Regions from separate parts of the Streptomyces sp. NPDC101166 genome, predicted to be linked through region 1. Evidence: riboswitches for the same ligand, from Rfam matches in the RefSeq annotation. Region 1 holds a riboswitch; each other region holds the start of a gene.
The links. A riboswitch is a leader RNA that binds a small molecule or an ion and turns the genes downstream of it on or off. The one in region 1 is predicted to bind cyclic di-AMP.

Region 1 (4,577 bases):
CGGTCCTTCGAGCCGCTTCCGGTACCAGATCGTCGCGCCGGCGGGCACGTCCACCTCGAGGGTCCCCCGGGAGGCGGCGACCGTGCCGCCCTTCTCCAGTTCCACGGCCCATCGGCACAGGCCGTGCCGGAAGTCGTCGTGGGCGACCAGCCGACGGCGCCGGGGCGCTCGGCCGTCGACGGGAGCGGCGTTCGCGGTGACCGCGGGGGCGATCGCGGCGAGGGCGGCGCCGGCGGCCAGGGCGCCGAACGCTCTGCGCGAGGTCGTCATGGGGGAACGGCTCCTTTGTGACGCGCGGAGTACGGCGGACAGCGCGGGTAAGCGCTTGCCCGCCGAGGGGCGGAGCTCACTGTGCCCTCGCTCCGCCACCGCTGTCGACACCGCGGGAGCCATGCCACGAGACCGCGATACGACGATCAGGGACTCGCGGCGGCCGCCGGGCCCCCTCTCAGCCGACGGAGACGCCGTGCGAGCGGAGGTAGGCGACCGGGTCGACGTCGGAGCCGTAGTTCGGCGTGGTGCGGATCTCGAAGTGCAGGTGCGGCCCGGTCACGTTGCCGGTCGCGCCGGAGAGGCCGATCTGCTGGCCGGCGAAGACGCTCTGGCCGGCCGAGACGGAGAGCGCGGAGAGGTGGGCGTACTGGGCGTAGTAGCCGTCTGCGAGCCGGATGACGACCTGGTTGCCGTACGCGCCGCCCCAGCCCGCGGAGACGACCGTGCCCGCGCCGACGGCCTTGAGGGAGGTGCCGGTCGGGACGACGAAGTCGACGCCTGTGTGGTAGCCGCTGGACCACATGCTGCCGGACATCCGGTACGGGGTGCCGACGGCGGGGTTGGACACGGGGAGGTGGAAACCGGAGACGTTGCCGCCGCCGTGGGCGCTCTGCCCGGCCGACGCCTTCGTGGCGGACTTCGAGGAGTGCGAGGAGTGCGACGACTTCGAGGACGCCGAGGACTTCGAGGCGGACGACTTCGAGGAGTGCGCGGAGCGCGAGCTCTTCGACGCCGTGTCACCGGCGGAACCGGCGCTGCCCGCGGAACCGCCCGCCCGCTTGCCGATCGACAGCTTCAGACCGGGGTGGATGAGCGAGGGGTCCTCGCCGACGACCTCGCGGTTGTCGGCGTACAGCTTCTGCCAGCCTCCGCGCACGTGCTGCTCGTCCGCGATCCTGGAGAGGTAGTCGCCGGACCGGACCGTGTAGGTCGTGGTGTTCGCCGCGGCCGGGGCGTCGGTCGCGGCCGTGCGCTGCGCGACCGGAACGGTCTGCACGGGCTTGTCCGAGACGGAGGAGACGGACTGGGCCGCCGACTGGGCGGGGGCCGCGTGGGCGCCGGCGGCGCCGATGAGCGGGAGGGCGAGAGCCGCGCCGCCGGTGCCGGCGGCGGCGATGGAACGGCTGAAGCGCGGGGCCTTGGGACGGCGGTGCTTACCCTTCGCGGGCATGGCGGGTTCCTCTCCGGCGCCTGCGAGGTGAGCTGTCGGGTGCGGGCTGGAGATGCCCGGCCGCGCCGGAGCGCGGCTTTACCCCAAGCCTGTTCCGGAGACCGGAACAGGCGGTCGTGCCTGTGGGTCCCCCGCTCCTGCCGTGGACGGGTGAGTGTCTGCGGGTTCCGGTCGGCGGCAGGATTCGGCGTCCGTCCGGATTGGCGTGAAACGTAAGCGACTGGGACACGCGGCGACAAGCGAAGGTTGCGCCGGTGACGCCCTCGACGTGATCCGCTGCGCCGCACTCCCGTCACACTGCGTGCACCAGGTGACGGATTCTGCGGAAACACCCATGAAAACTCCATGAATTACGTGAACATGACCAACGACGCACGGTCACGAATATGACGCTGCTCACGCCGCACCGCTCCAGCGCCCCTTATTTCAGACCGAGTTGAATGAAGGACTTCAAATTCGGACAGAGCACTCAGATGCGACGCAGGCGGATAACCGTCGCATCGAGGTCACCGCGCAGTCCCGTGCGCAACCCGTGATGCAACAGCACCGCACCTCGGTGCACTTCGCCCGTTTCGAGGCATTCGTACGACGCCTTCGGGTCGAGGCCGCGCAACCGCACCGCCGGCGCCGGCTCGCCGTAGCGCTGCGCCTGGAGCCAGGCGAGCACGACGCTCTCGTCCTCCCCGCGCACGTACTGCACCGCGCTCAGCCCGCCCTCGGGGGCGCGCAGCCGGTGAAGATCGCCGTGCTGGACGAGGGGCCGGATCTCCTTGTAGAGATCCACCCAGTGCCGGGCCTCGGCGAGTTCCTCCTCGGTCCATTCGGACAGGTCTCCGCCGACGCCGAGCACTCCCGCCATCGCGCTGACGAACCGGAACCGCAGCGAGCTGACCCGGCCGTTGAGCTGGGTGTTGGGGCTGTCGGTGACCCAGGCGGCCATCACTCGCGCGGGATGGATCTGGCTGAAGCCGTGCTGGATGGCGAGCCGGTCCAGCGGATCGGTGTTGTCGGAGGTCCACACCTGGTCCGTACGGCTCATGATCCCGAGGTCGATCCGCCCGCCGCCGCCCGAGCAGGACTCGAAGGCGACGCCGGGGTGCGCCGCCCGCAGCCGGTCCAACAGGGCGTACAGACCGCGCACATGGTCCACCCAGAGCCGCTGCGGATACGGGTCGTCCGGCCAGCCGGCGTCGGTGAAGCAGCGGTTGAAGTCCCACTTGACGTAGTCGATGGGCGCACTCGAGAGCAGGGTGTCGAGGCGCTGCCACAGGTACTCCTGGACGTCCTCGCGGGCGAGGTTGAGGACCAGCTGGTTGCGCAGTTCCGTCCGCCTGCGTCCCGGTTGGAACTGCACCCAGTCGGGGTGCGCCCGGTACAGGTCGCTGTCCGGGTTGACCATCTCGGGCTCGACCCAGATGCCGAACTGCATGCCGAGCGCGTGCACGTACTCGGCGAGCGGCTTCAGGCCCTTGGGGAAGCGGTCGGGGTTGGGCGTCCAGTCGCCGAGCCCCGCGTGGTCGCCGGTGCGCGCGCCGAACCAGCCGTCGTCGACCACGAACAGCTCGACGCCGACGGCCGCGGCGCGGCGGGCGAGGGTGGCCTGCTGCTCCTCGGAGATGTCGAAGTAGGTGGCCTCCCAGGAGTTGAACAGCACCGGCCGGTCGCGCTCGGCGTCCGGGATCACATGGGCGCGCTGGTAGGCGTGCCAGGCGCGGCTGGCGCCCCCGAAGCCCTCGTCGGTCCACAGGCCGGCGAACACGGGGGTGGTGAATTCCTCGCCGGGCGCGAGCCGCAGCAGGCCCGAGTCGTCGTAGCCGGCTCCGCCGGTGATCTGCACGCGCGCGTCGGGCAGTTGGGCGACGGAGATCCGCCAGGACCCGGACCAGCCCAGGGCGCAGCCGTAGACCTCGCCGCGCTCCTCGGTGGCGTCGGCGTCCAGGGCGACCCAGGGCAGGTGCTGGTGACTCGTGTGGCCTCGGCGGCTGCCGATGACCTTCTCGCCATAGGTGAGGGGCGCGCGGGTGAGCCGGGACTCCGCGGCCCAGCGGCCGTGCAGCTGGGACAGCCGCCAGCCGTCGCGGTCGGGCAGGGTCCAGACGGCGGAGTCGGCGCGCAGCAGTTCCAGCGGCTCGTCGCCCTGCTCGCCCTCGTGGCGAAGCGTCGCCCAGCGCTCCACGACGTCGCCCCGCATCCGGTAGTGCAGGGTGACGGCCAGCCGGCCGTCGCGGAAGCGCAGCCGCAGCTCGTCGCCCTCCTCGCCGCCGTGCGTCTCGTGGCCGACGAAGCTCCACTCGGTGCCGCGCCGCCCGGCGGTGCGCACCGACAGGGCGGGCCGCACGAAGCGGGCCCCGCCCTCCACGGGGTACTCCTCGCGGCCGTCGAGGGGGGACTCGAAGGCCCAGTAGTCCGGCAGCGGGCGCACGGCCAGCGCCTGCGCGTCGGCGAGCTCCATCCGGGGGCCCCAGTGCAGGTGCACGAGCTCGTCGGTCTCGGTGACATGGACGGCGTAGCTGCTGGCGGGCCCGGAGAGGAGCCAGGTACGGCCGTCGGCGTCGGACTCGGACATGAAACCCCCACTGATTCGAACAGGTGCGATCAATCGTCGACATCATCCGACGTCGGCGTTCACTGAGCAAACGTCACGGGACGCGCTGCGGGGGAACGGGTGACGCCGGGTGGGCCGCCTCGGGCGGACCGGAGGACGCAGGGTGAGCCGGAGCTCGCACAGGGCCGTGACCGGCCTCTCGGGACCCAGGAGCGCCCGGCGCGTGAGCCGGGCTCACATGGCCCTGGGCGGATGCCACGTCCGGGCCCCGCACGGGACCGAGCAAACCCAGCACCACCGGCCTCGAAACCCGGGCCCACCCAGCGTCTGAGCCCGGCTCAGACGGCCCAGGCAGACGCCACGTGAGCCGAGCCCCGCACGGGACCGAGCAAACCCAGCATGACCGGCCTCGGAATCCGGACCCACCCAGCGCGTGAGCCGGGCTCACACGGCCCGGACAGGCGCCGCGTGGGTCGGGCCGCGTACGGAGCTGGGCGGGCGCCGCCTGGGTCGGGCCTGTTCACGGTGCGTGGGCGGGCTCGGCCGGGCCTTGGCGCACTGTCTGTGCGGCCTCGCGTGGAACGGGCG
Region 2 (4,577 bases), on a different contig from region 1:
CTCCGCCTCCTGGTACAGCTTGTCGACCTTGGCCTTCACCTGCGCCGGGGTGGGCTGGGGAGCGGCGATCCCCGCCCCTTCGAATGCCGTCGCGCCCGCCGCGCCGGCGAGGGCGATGGTGGCCGCCGTTCGGACCGTATGGCCGCCGAGCGAGCGCTGTCTCGGCTTGCGGTGCGCTGCCACGTGGGACTGCACGTCCTTTCGTACGACCGCCTCGTCGGTACGGCCGTCGGCTGGGGCCGGGCCGGGGGCCCGTGCCCGCCGTGGGGAGCGGACGGACGTACAGCCGCGGGGAGCGGCTGACGCGTCCGGCGGCGGCCCGCTCAGGGAAGCGGACGCACCGCCGGACTTTCGGCGGTGGTGGCCGACTGCCGTCCCTGGTCCGGACGGCGGTGGGGAGCCGGTCACCTGGGGGAGGACGCTAGGCCCGGCGATGTCGGGTCGGTAACGAGATGTACGGAAGTGACACCAGTGGACTGAAGGGTGACCGGACATGGTCGTCGGGCCGGTCCGAAGCCGTCGGTTTCGCGCACTGCGCTGACCGATGCGGCGCTTTCGGGGCAGATTCCGACGGCGGGCTGCTATGCGGCGCATATATGCGAGACCCGCGCGAGGGGTGGGCGCGGGTGCGCGAGGGGTGGGCCGGTGTCGGGCGGCGACCGCACCGCTGACTAGCATCCGGCTCCATGGACGTACTCATCCATCTCTTCGTCGGCCTGCACATCATCGGCATCGCCGCGCTCCTCGGCGGCTTCCTCACCCAGATGAAGGCGATGGGCCGGGGCACGGCCCGTTTCGTCCCCGCGATGCTGCACGGCGCGGCGACGATGCTGGTCACCGGTGTCGTCCTGGTCGGCCTCAATCAGGCGGACGACCAGGCCGTCAACAACATCAAGATCGGTGTGAAGCTCGCCCTGCTGGTCGTGATCCTCGGTCTCGTCTATGTGAAGCGGGACGAGGAGAGCGTGGAGAAGCCGCTGTTCGGGCTGGTCGGGGCGCTGACCGTGGCCAACGTCTTCATCGCGGTCCTCTGGACCTGACGCGGCGCGGGCCGCTGCCACGCCCGGCCGGCGACCCCGTGCCCGCGCCGAGGCCTCCGGCTCAGGCCGGCCGGACCACGCTGTGGATCGCGGACTCCCCGTCGTAGAACACCGACTCCTCGCGCACGTACGCCCCGGGCTTGGGCGCGTGGATCATCATGCCGTTGCCGATGTAGAGGCCCACGTGGGTGACGTCGTCGTAGAAGAAGATCAGGTCGCCCGGCAGGGCGTCGGCCAGGGAGACCGTCGTGCCGGCGCCGACCTGGTCGTAGGTGGTGCGAGGGAGGGAGACTCCGGCGGCCTTCCACGCGGCCTGGGTGAGACCGGAGCAGTCGTAGGAATCGGGCCCGGTGGCGCCCCAGACGTACGGCTTGCCGATCTGCGCGCGGGCGAAGCTGAGCGCCTTCCCCGCCTTGGTGCCGTACGAGGCGTCGGCGGTCGAGGAGGAGGCTGACGACGAGGGCGCCGAAGGCGCCGAGGGCGACGACGAGGGCGTGTCCGAGCCCGCGGAGCCGGCGCTCTCCTCCTGCGCCGCCCGCTCGGCCGCCTGCTGCCGCGCCAGCTCCGCCGCCTTGCGGGCGGCCTCCTGCTGTCTGCGCTTCTCGATCTCGGCGAGCCGCGCCTTCTCCTGCGCCGTCAGCTGCGACAGCAGCACGCGCGCGTCGCTGAGCTTCTTCTGGACGGTGGCCTTGGCGGTCTTCAGGTCGTTCTGGGAGGTGGTGAGCGTCTGAAGGCTCCGGGACGCCTCCTGCCGCTTCTTCATCGTCGCCGACTGCTCGGTGACGTAGGCGTCGACCGACTCCTTCTGGCGGCTGGTCAGCCGGTCCATCAGCTGCGTCTGGTCGAAGTAGTCCTGCGGGGTGTCCGCGAGCAGGAAGGTCGCGGTGTCGGGCGTGGAGGCGCCGGTGCGGTACTGCGCGGCGGCGAAGGAACCCAGCTCCTCGCGCGCCTCGTTGAGCTTCTCGGTGCGCCGGGCGACGTCGTCGAGGAGGCCGTCCACGCGCGTGCGTTGCTGGGCCGTCTTCTCCTTGGCGGCGTTGTACTTCTCGGTCGCCGACTCCGCCTGCCGGTAGAGGTCGCCGACCTTCTTCTCGACCTCTTCCAGACTCGGCTTGCCGTCGGCGGAGGGCGCGGCCTGGGCCGTCTGCGAGAGCAGCGCCACGGAGGCGAGGGCGGCGGTGGCGAGGGCGGGGGTGCGTATGCCCGCTACGCGCGTAACCGGCGAGCGTGGCTTGCGGTGCTGCGACGCCAAGGGAGGCGACTCCTTCCGTGCTCCGCCTACCGGGTTAGCTGTCGGGTTCGGGCGGGTGCTTCGGAAGGGTTGCCCTACGGCCGCGCCCTCGCGGGGCGGGCGGCCGATTCACCCCAAGGTCTCGGTGGGTCCCCGGCTCCGGCTGCCGCGAGGGCGCGCGCCGGACTCGGCGGAGGCCGCGCGGTCCGGCGGGGTTCGCCGGTGTGGGGCGTACGGCCTTCCCGGCACGGTAGCCAACTGGTGTGGCCCCTGTGAAGGTTGATGGGTGATATGCCCCGATACATTTTCGTGACTCTCAGTCAGGGCTTCGGCGTTCTGTGATCGATACGGCGGGTTCGGTGACCTTTTCCATGCTCTGGGCGATTGATTCATCATGTTCATGCCCGTCGAGCGGTGATGTTCCCGGGACGGCGGCGGGTTGTCGGTGCGGCACCCTAGACTCGGAGAGCGATGAGCAGCCTCTTTGACGACAGCTTCCTGGCGGACCTCCAGGCCCCGCGCGGCCATGAGGAGGAGCCCCCGCCTCCGCCCGAGGACGATCACGCTCCGGAGTCGGTTCCGGACGATCTGTTCGGCGGGAAGTTCGACGTGCCCCCGGACCGGGACGCCCACTACCGTGACGGCGCCCCCCGCCCGGTCATCGACGCCGCCGCGCTCCTGGACGGGCTCAACGACAACCAGCGCGCCGCCGTCGTCCACGCCGGCGCGCCGCTGCTCATCGTCGCCGGCGCCGGCTCCGGCAAGACGCGTGTGCTGACCCACCGCATCGCCCACCTCCTCGCCGAGCGGGACGTCCACCCCGGGCAGATCCTCGCGATCACCTTCACCAACAAGGCCGCGGGCGAGATGAAGGAGCGCGTCGAGCAGCTCGTCGGCCCCCGCGCGAACGCGATGTGGGTGATGACGTTCCACAGCGCGTGCGTGCGCATCCTGCGCCGCGAGAGCAAGAAGCTCGGCTTCACCTCGTCGTTCTCGATCTACGACGCCGCCGACTCCAAGCGACTGATGGCCCTGGTCTGCCGCGACCTGGACCTCGACCCGAAGCGCTACCCGCCCAAGTCCTTCAGCGCCAAGATCAGCAACCTGAAGAACGAGCTGATCGACGAGGAGGACTTCGCTGCCCAGGCCGCCGACGGCTTCGAGAAGACCCTCGCCCAGGCCTACGCGATGTACCAGTCGCGGCTGCGGGAGGCGAACGCCCTCGACTTCGACGACCTGATCATGACGACGGTCAACCTCCTCCGCGCGTTCCCCGACGTTGCCGAGCACTACCGCCGCCGCTTCCGGCACGTCCTGGTCGACGAGTACCAGGACACCAACCACGCCCAGTACGCCCTGGTCCGCGAGCTCGTCGGCACCTCCGAGCACCCCGTCGACGTGCCGCCCAGCACCTACGACGTGCCGCCGGCCGAGCTGTGCGTCGTGGGCGACGCCGACCAGTCGATCTACGCCTTCCGCGGCGCGACCATCCGCAACATCCTCCAGTTCGAGGAGGACTACCCGGACGCGACGACGATCCTGCTGGAGCAGAACTACCGCTCCACCCAGACGATCCTGTCCGCCGCCAACGCGGTCATCGAGCGCAACGAGTCCCGCCGCCCCAAGAACCTGTGGACCAACGCGGGCGAGGGCGCGCGCATCACCGGCTATGTCGCCGACACCGAGCACGACGAGGCGCAGTTCGTCGCCGACGAGATAGACCGCCTCACGGACGCGGGCGACGCGAAGGCCAAGGACGTCGCCGTCTTCTACCGCACCAACGCGCAGTCCCGTGTCTTCGAAGAGGTCTTCATCCGCGTCGGCCTGCCCTACAAGGTCGTCGGCGGCGTCCGCTTCTACGAGCGCAAGGAGGTCCGGGACGTCCTGGCCTACCTGCGGGTCCTCGCCAATCCGGAGGACTCGGTGCCGCTGCGCCGCATCCTCAACGTGCCCAAGCGCGGCATCGGCGAGCGCGCCGAGGCCATGGTCGACGCCCTGTCCCAGCGGGAGAAGATCAGCTTCCCGCAGGCTCTGAAGCGGGTCGACGAGGCCTACGGCATGGCCGCGCGGTCGACCAACGCCGTGAAGCGGTTCAACGTGCTGATGGACGAACTGCGCACCATCGTCGAGTCGGGCGCGGGACCGGCCACCGTGCTGGAGGCGGTCCTCGAACGCACCGGCTACCTGGCCGAGTTGCAGGCCTCCACCGACCCGCAGGACGAGACGCGCATCGAGAACCTCCAGGAACTCGCCGCGGTGGCCCTGGAGTTCGAGCAGGAGTCGGGGGAGGCCGAGACGCCCGCCTC
Region 3 (4,577 bases), on a different contig from region 1:
GCCTTGTCCCCGCCTCCGGCCGGACCGTCCTCGTCCGCCTCGGTGACCTTCGCGCCCTTCGGCGGGGTGAAGTCGAAGGTGGAGGCGGCGGGCCTGGCGAACGTCACCTGGGTGAAGCCGACGTCCACGACGGCGGCGCCGCCCGCGGCGGGGGTCAGCGTGAACTTCAGCGGCAGCCCCGTCTTCGCGTCCACGGCCACACTGATCGCGCCGACGGTCGAGCCGGACTGCTTCGGCCTCACGAGCAGCTTGTAGGCGTCCCGGCCGGCGACCCGCACGGTGCCGTCCACGGTCACGGAGGTGGTGTCGTCGACGGCCTTGAGGGCCTCGTCGGCGAAGTCCTTGGGCGTGGCGGGAGCCGCGTCGTGACCGTCGCGTCCCTCCTCGGCGGTGGAGTGGTAGACCTGGTTGGAGGCGCTGTCGTACCCCCACACGTCCTTGCCGTCGTGGATGAGGCTGTACTCGGCGGCGTTCTCCAGCAGCGACAGCTTCTGCCGGTCGGGGCCGTCGGCGGCGACCCGCAAGGTGTGCGTGCCGGCCGCGAGTTCGGTCAGCTTGGCGGACGGGTCGGCGGACGACGCGTCGCCCTTCTTGCCGGCCGCTCCGGAGAGCAGCCCGCTCTCCAGTCCGCCCAGGTCGGGCAGGCCGAGGTCGGTGGTGATCTTCACGGTGCCGGACAGTTGCTGGACGTCCGAGGCGGCGATCTTCTGGATGAGCTGCTGTGCGGTGATCTTCGGCAGGTCGGGGTCGCCCGAGTCGGCGAGCGCCGGGACGAGCCCGATCGTCGCCGCCGCGACGCCCACCACGGTGACCGGGACGACGTACCGCACGGCCTTGCGTCGTCCGACGGGCAGGTCGTCGGCCTCCCCGGCGTGCGTGCGGTCGTCGGATGCGAACGGTGCCATGTGTGCCTTACCTCCGTCGTCGGCGGCGGCTGGTCATCTCGGGTGCGACGGTCCCCACCACAAGCCGCCATTCTCACCCGAATCGGTGAGCGGTGGTGATTTCCGTGGTTTCCATATGACCAAACAACCCGCCTCGATACGTCAACCCGAGGGCGCAACTCCGCGTACGCCTGCGGTATGACACGGGGGTTGGGCGGGTGGAGGGACCCGTAGGGGATGGGGGCGCCCATGGGTGAGGAGGCGTCACCCGTCCGGTTGCACCACCAGGTCACCCCTCGCGGCGCACCACCACGTCACCCGCCGGTGCGCCACGGCGGCACCCCGCCCGGCGCACCACGGCGTCACCCCGCCCGGTGCACCACCGCGTCGCACAGCTCCAGCAGCGCCCGCTTCGCCTCGCAGTCGGGCAGCGGCGCCAGCGCGGCCCGCGCCTCCTTGGCGTACCGCACGGTGTCCGCGCGGGCCTGCTCCAGCGCCGGGTGGGCCCGGAGGGCGGCCAGCGCCTCCGCGTGCCGTGCGTCGTCGCTGAGGTCGGAGTCGAGCAGTTCGCAGAGCGCGATGTCCTCGGGCATCGACAGCCGGTCCGCGCGCTCCCGCAGCCGCAGCACCGGCAGCGTGGGGATGCCCTCCCGCAGGTCCGTCCCGGGCGTCTTCCCCGACTCGTGCGAGTCCGAGGCGATGTCCAGGACGTCGTCCGCGAGCTGGAAGGCGACCCCGAGCCGCTCCCCGTACTGGGTGAGCACGTCGACGACCGTCTCGTCGGCGCCGGACATCATCGCGCCGAAGCGGCACGCCACTGCGACCAGCGAGCCGGTCTTGCCGCCCAGCACGTCGAGGTAGTGCTCGACCGGGTCGCGGCCGTCCGTGGGACCTGCCGTCTCCAGGATCTGGCCGGTGACCAGCCGTTCGAACGCCTCCGCCTGCACCCGGACCGCCTCGGGCCCGAGGTCGGCGAGGATGTGGGAGGCGCGGGCGAAGAGGAAGTCGCCGGTGAGCACCGCGACCGAGTTGCCCCACCGCGTGTTCGCGCTGGACACCCCGCGCCGCACCTCGGCCTCGTCCATCACGTCGTCGTGGTACAGCGTGGCCAGGTGGGTCAGCTCGACCACCACGGCGGACGGCACGATGCCCGGCGCGTGCCGGTCGCCGAACTGCGCCGACAGCATCACCAGCAGCGGCCGGAACCGCTTCCCGCCCGCCTTCACCAGATGCTGCGCGGCCTCGGTGATGAAGGGGACCGCGCTCTTGGTGGCCTCGAACAGGCCTTCCTCGACAGCCGCCAATCCGGCCTGGACATCGGCTTCCAGAGCCTGGTCCCGCACGCTCAGCCCAAACGGCCCGACGACGGTCACGAGGGGTCTCCTGTCTGCTGGTGTCCGCTGGCGCTTACACGGTTTGTCGATAGGTCGCTGACATCACTCAAGTCAGCGTATCCGGTCATGTTTCGATCACCGATAAGCCCCCACGTCCCCCGGCCCCACGTCGCTCGACCGGGAGGTGCCGCGTCCGGCTCGCGAAGCGCCGGTACCCCGGAAACCACCCCCCACCCCGCCCGCCGGCGACGTCCACCGGTGTGTGCCGAATCTCACGGCGCGCACTAAATAAATCGGAACCAGAGCATCAAATCAGACATTCCGCTCCGTGAATTCCATCGGATTTCGCTCACGCCCTTTTAAAAGGGACTTGGAACCTGATGTCCGATTTAGTCACCCTTGTCATCACGGGTGAGTTGGCTCACTTCACCGGCGGAGACACGGGTGGTCGCACGCCCCCGGATCCCCTGCGGCGTCACGCGAGTTGACTCTTGCCGAATGCAAAGGATCAAGCAGCCCATAAACACCAGACCAAGGTCAATAGGGGTTTTCCACGACTCCGACACTTGTTTCGGACATGTGCTCTCGCATACGTTCCCGGCCAGCCGGACAGACGCCTCATCCTGCCGCCGTCCGGCTACTCCCATCGACGAACCACTCGCGCACGGCAGGAGCGGGGGACCCAGGCAGAACGCCGGACCGCAGTACGTCACGCATGTACCGGTCCGGCTCGGGGTGAAGTCGTGTCGCCGTGCCCCACGGCGCCGACCGGGCAGCTCCCGCCCGAACCCGACAGCTCACCCCGCAGGCGCCGGAGAGGAACGTCCCCATGTCCGCTGCCGCTCAGCACCGCCGCCGCTTCACCCGTGCCATCGCCGTCGCCTGCGCCGGCGTCGCCGCGCTCGCCCTTCCCCTCGCCGGAGCGAGCACCGCCTCGGCGGCCACCACCGCCGTCCCCGAGACCACGCTCGCCGGCTACCCCAACAACCTGGACGGCTGGATCCGCCAGTCGCTCGCCATCATGGCCGAGAAGAAGATCCCGGGCACCTATCACGGCATCTACCGCAACATCATCCGGGAGTCCTCGGGCAACCCGAACGCCATCAACCTGTGGGACTCCAACGCGGCCAAGGGGACCCCGTCCAAGGGCCTGCTCCAGGTCATCGACCCGACCTTCGCCGCGTACCACGTCGCCGGCACCGCGTACGACCCGTACGACCCGGTCGCCAACATCACCGCCGCCTGCAACTACGCCGCCGCCCGGTACGGCTCCATCGACAACGTCTTCGGCGCGTACTAGGGGTACCCCTGGAACCCGTAGGACCCGTGCGCCTAGGGGAAGAGTCGTTCGAGGACGACGGCCACGCCGTCGTCCTCGTTCGACGCCGTCACCTCGTCGGCCACCGCCTTGAGCTCGGGATGGGCGTTGGCCATCGCCACGCCGCGCGCCGCCCAGTCGAACATGGGGATGTCGTTGGGCATGTCGCCGAAGGCGAGCGTGTCCTGTGGCCGCAGCCCCAGGTGCTCGGCGGCCAGGGCGAGTCCCGTCGCCTTGGTGACGCCGGACGGCTGGAGTTCCACCGTGCCCGGCCCCGACATGGTGACGGTGGCGAGCGAACCGACCACCGAGCGGGCCGTCGCCGCCAACTCGTCGTCGCACAGGGTGGGATGGCGCAGCAGCACCTTGCTGATCGGCTCGCACCACAGGTCCTCCCGCGAGCCGACCCGCAGGGCCGGCAGGGTCGGGTGCGGCATCCGGTAGCCCGGCTCGATGAGGGTCAGCCCGTCGACGCCGTTCTGGTCGACGGCCGCGTACACCTGACCGACCTCGGCCTCGATCTTGCCCAGGGCCACCTCGGCCAGCTCCCGGTCCAGGGTGACCGACCACAGCAGGCGGTCCGCCCCGATGTCGTACACCTGCGCGCCCTGTCCGCACACCGCGAGCCCCCTGCTCCGCAGGATCCGCAGCAGCGGCCGCACCCGTGGCGCCGGGCGGCCGGTCACCACAAGGTGGCGGGCGCCGGCGGCCGCCACCCTTGCGAGCGCGTCGAGCGACCGGTCGGAGAACGTGTCGTCGTCGCGGAGCAGTGTTCCGTCCAGGTCGGTGGCGATGAGGGAGTACGCGGAGCGCGCGGCATATGCGTGAGGTGCGGCCATGACCAGAGAATACGGATCCCGGACACCCTCAACTCACCGCCGATTCAACCGTTCCGGAGGGAGGGAAAGGGCGGTTCTGCACCGGTTGGCAACAACATGGTCCGCTACCTACCGCTCGCACCGTCTGGAGGGGTACCGTCCACAGTGTCCGGGGGGACTTGATCGGGGGGTCAGGTTGAGCAGTGGACGTATTCGTGTGTCG

Region 2: it holds a riboswitch for cyclic di-AMP, as region 1 does, so the genes downstream of both, ACIRS4_RS18895 (NlpC/P60 family protein) here and ACIRS4_RS04510 (peptidoglycan DD-metalloendopeptidase family protein) in region 1, are expected to answer to the same signal.
Region 3: it holds a riboswitch for cyclic di-AMP, as region 1 does, so the genes downstream of both, ACIRS4_RS23600 (transglycosylase SLT domain-containing protein) here and ACIRS4_RS04510 (peptidoglycan DD-metalloendopeptidase family protein) in region 1, are expected to answer to the same signal.

What each region holds. Positions count from the first base shown of each region.
Region 1 covers NZ_JBIWPF010000002.1:32,042-36,618, forward strand. The annotation lists gene ACIRS4_RS04505 (DUF6250 domain-containing protein) at 1-270, opposite strand, end outside; gene ACIRS4_RS04510 (peptidoglycan DD-metalloendopeptidase family protein) at 449-1,444, opposite strand; cyclic di-AMP (ydaO/yuaA leader) riboswitch at 1,449-1,607, opposite strand; gene ACIRS4_RS04515 (alpha-galactosidase) at 1,914-4,010, opposite strand.
Region 2 covers NZ_JBIWPF010000010.1:35,218-39,794, forward strand. The annotation lists gene ACIRS4_RS18885 (NlpC/P60 family protein) at 1-183, opposite strand, end outside; gene ACIRS4_RS18890 (hypothetical protein) at 687-1,040, shown strand; gene ACIRS4_RS18895 (NlpC/P60 family protein) at 1,102-2,292, opposite strand; cyclic di-AMP (ydaO/yuaA leader) riboswitch at 2,301-2,474, opposite strand; gene pcrA (DNA helicase PcrA) at 2,743-4,577, shown strand, end outside.
Region 3 covers NZ_JBIWPF010000013.1:129,560-134,136, forward strand. The annotation lists gene ACIRS4_RS23590 (outer membrane lipoprotein carrier protein LolA) at 1-905, opposite strand, end outside; gene ACIRS4_RS23595 (polyprenyl synthetase family protein) at 1,247-2,257, opposite strand; cyclic di-AMP (ydaO/yuaA leader) riboswitch at 2,856-3,044, shown strand; gene ACIRS4_RS23600 (transglycosylase SLT domain-containing protein) at 3,048-3,518, shown strand; gene ACIRS4_RS23605 (HAD family hydrolase) at 3,551-4,375, opposite strand; gene ACIRS4_RS23610 (GNAT family N-acetyltransferase) at 4,551-4,577, shown strand, end outside.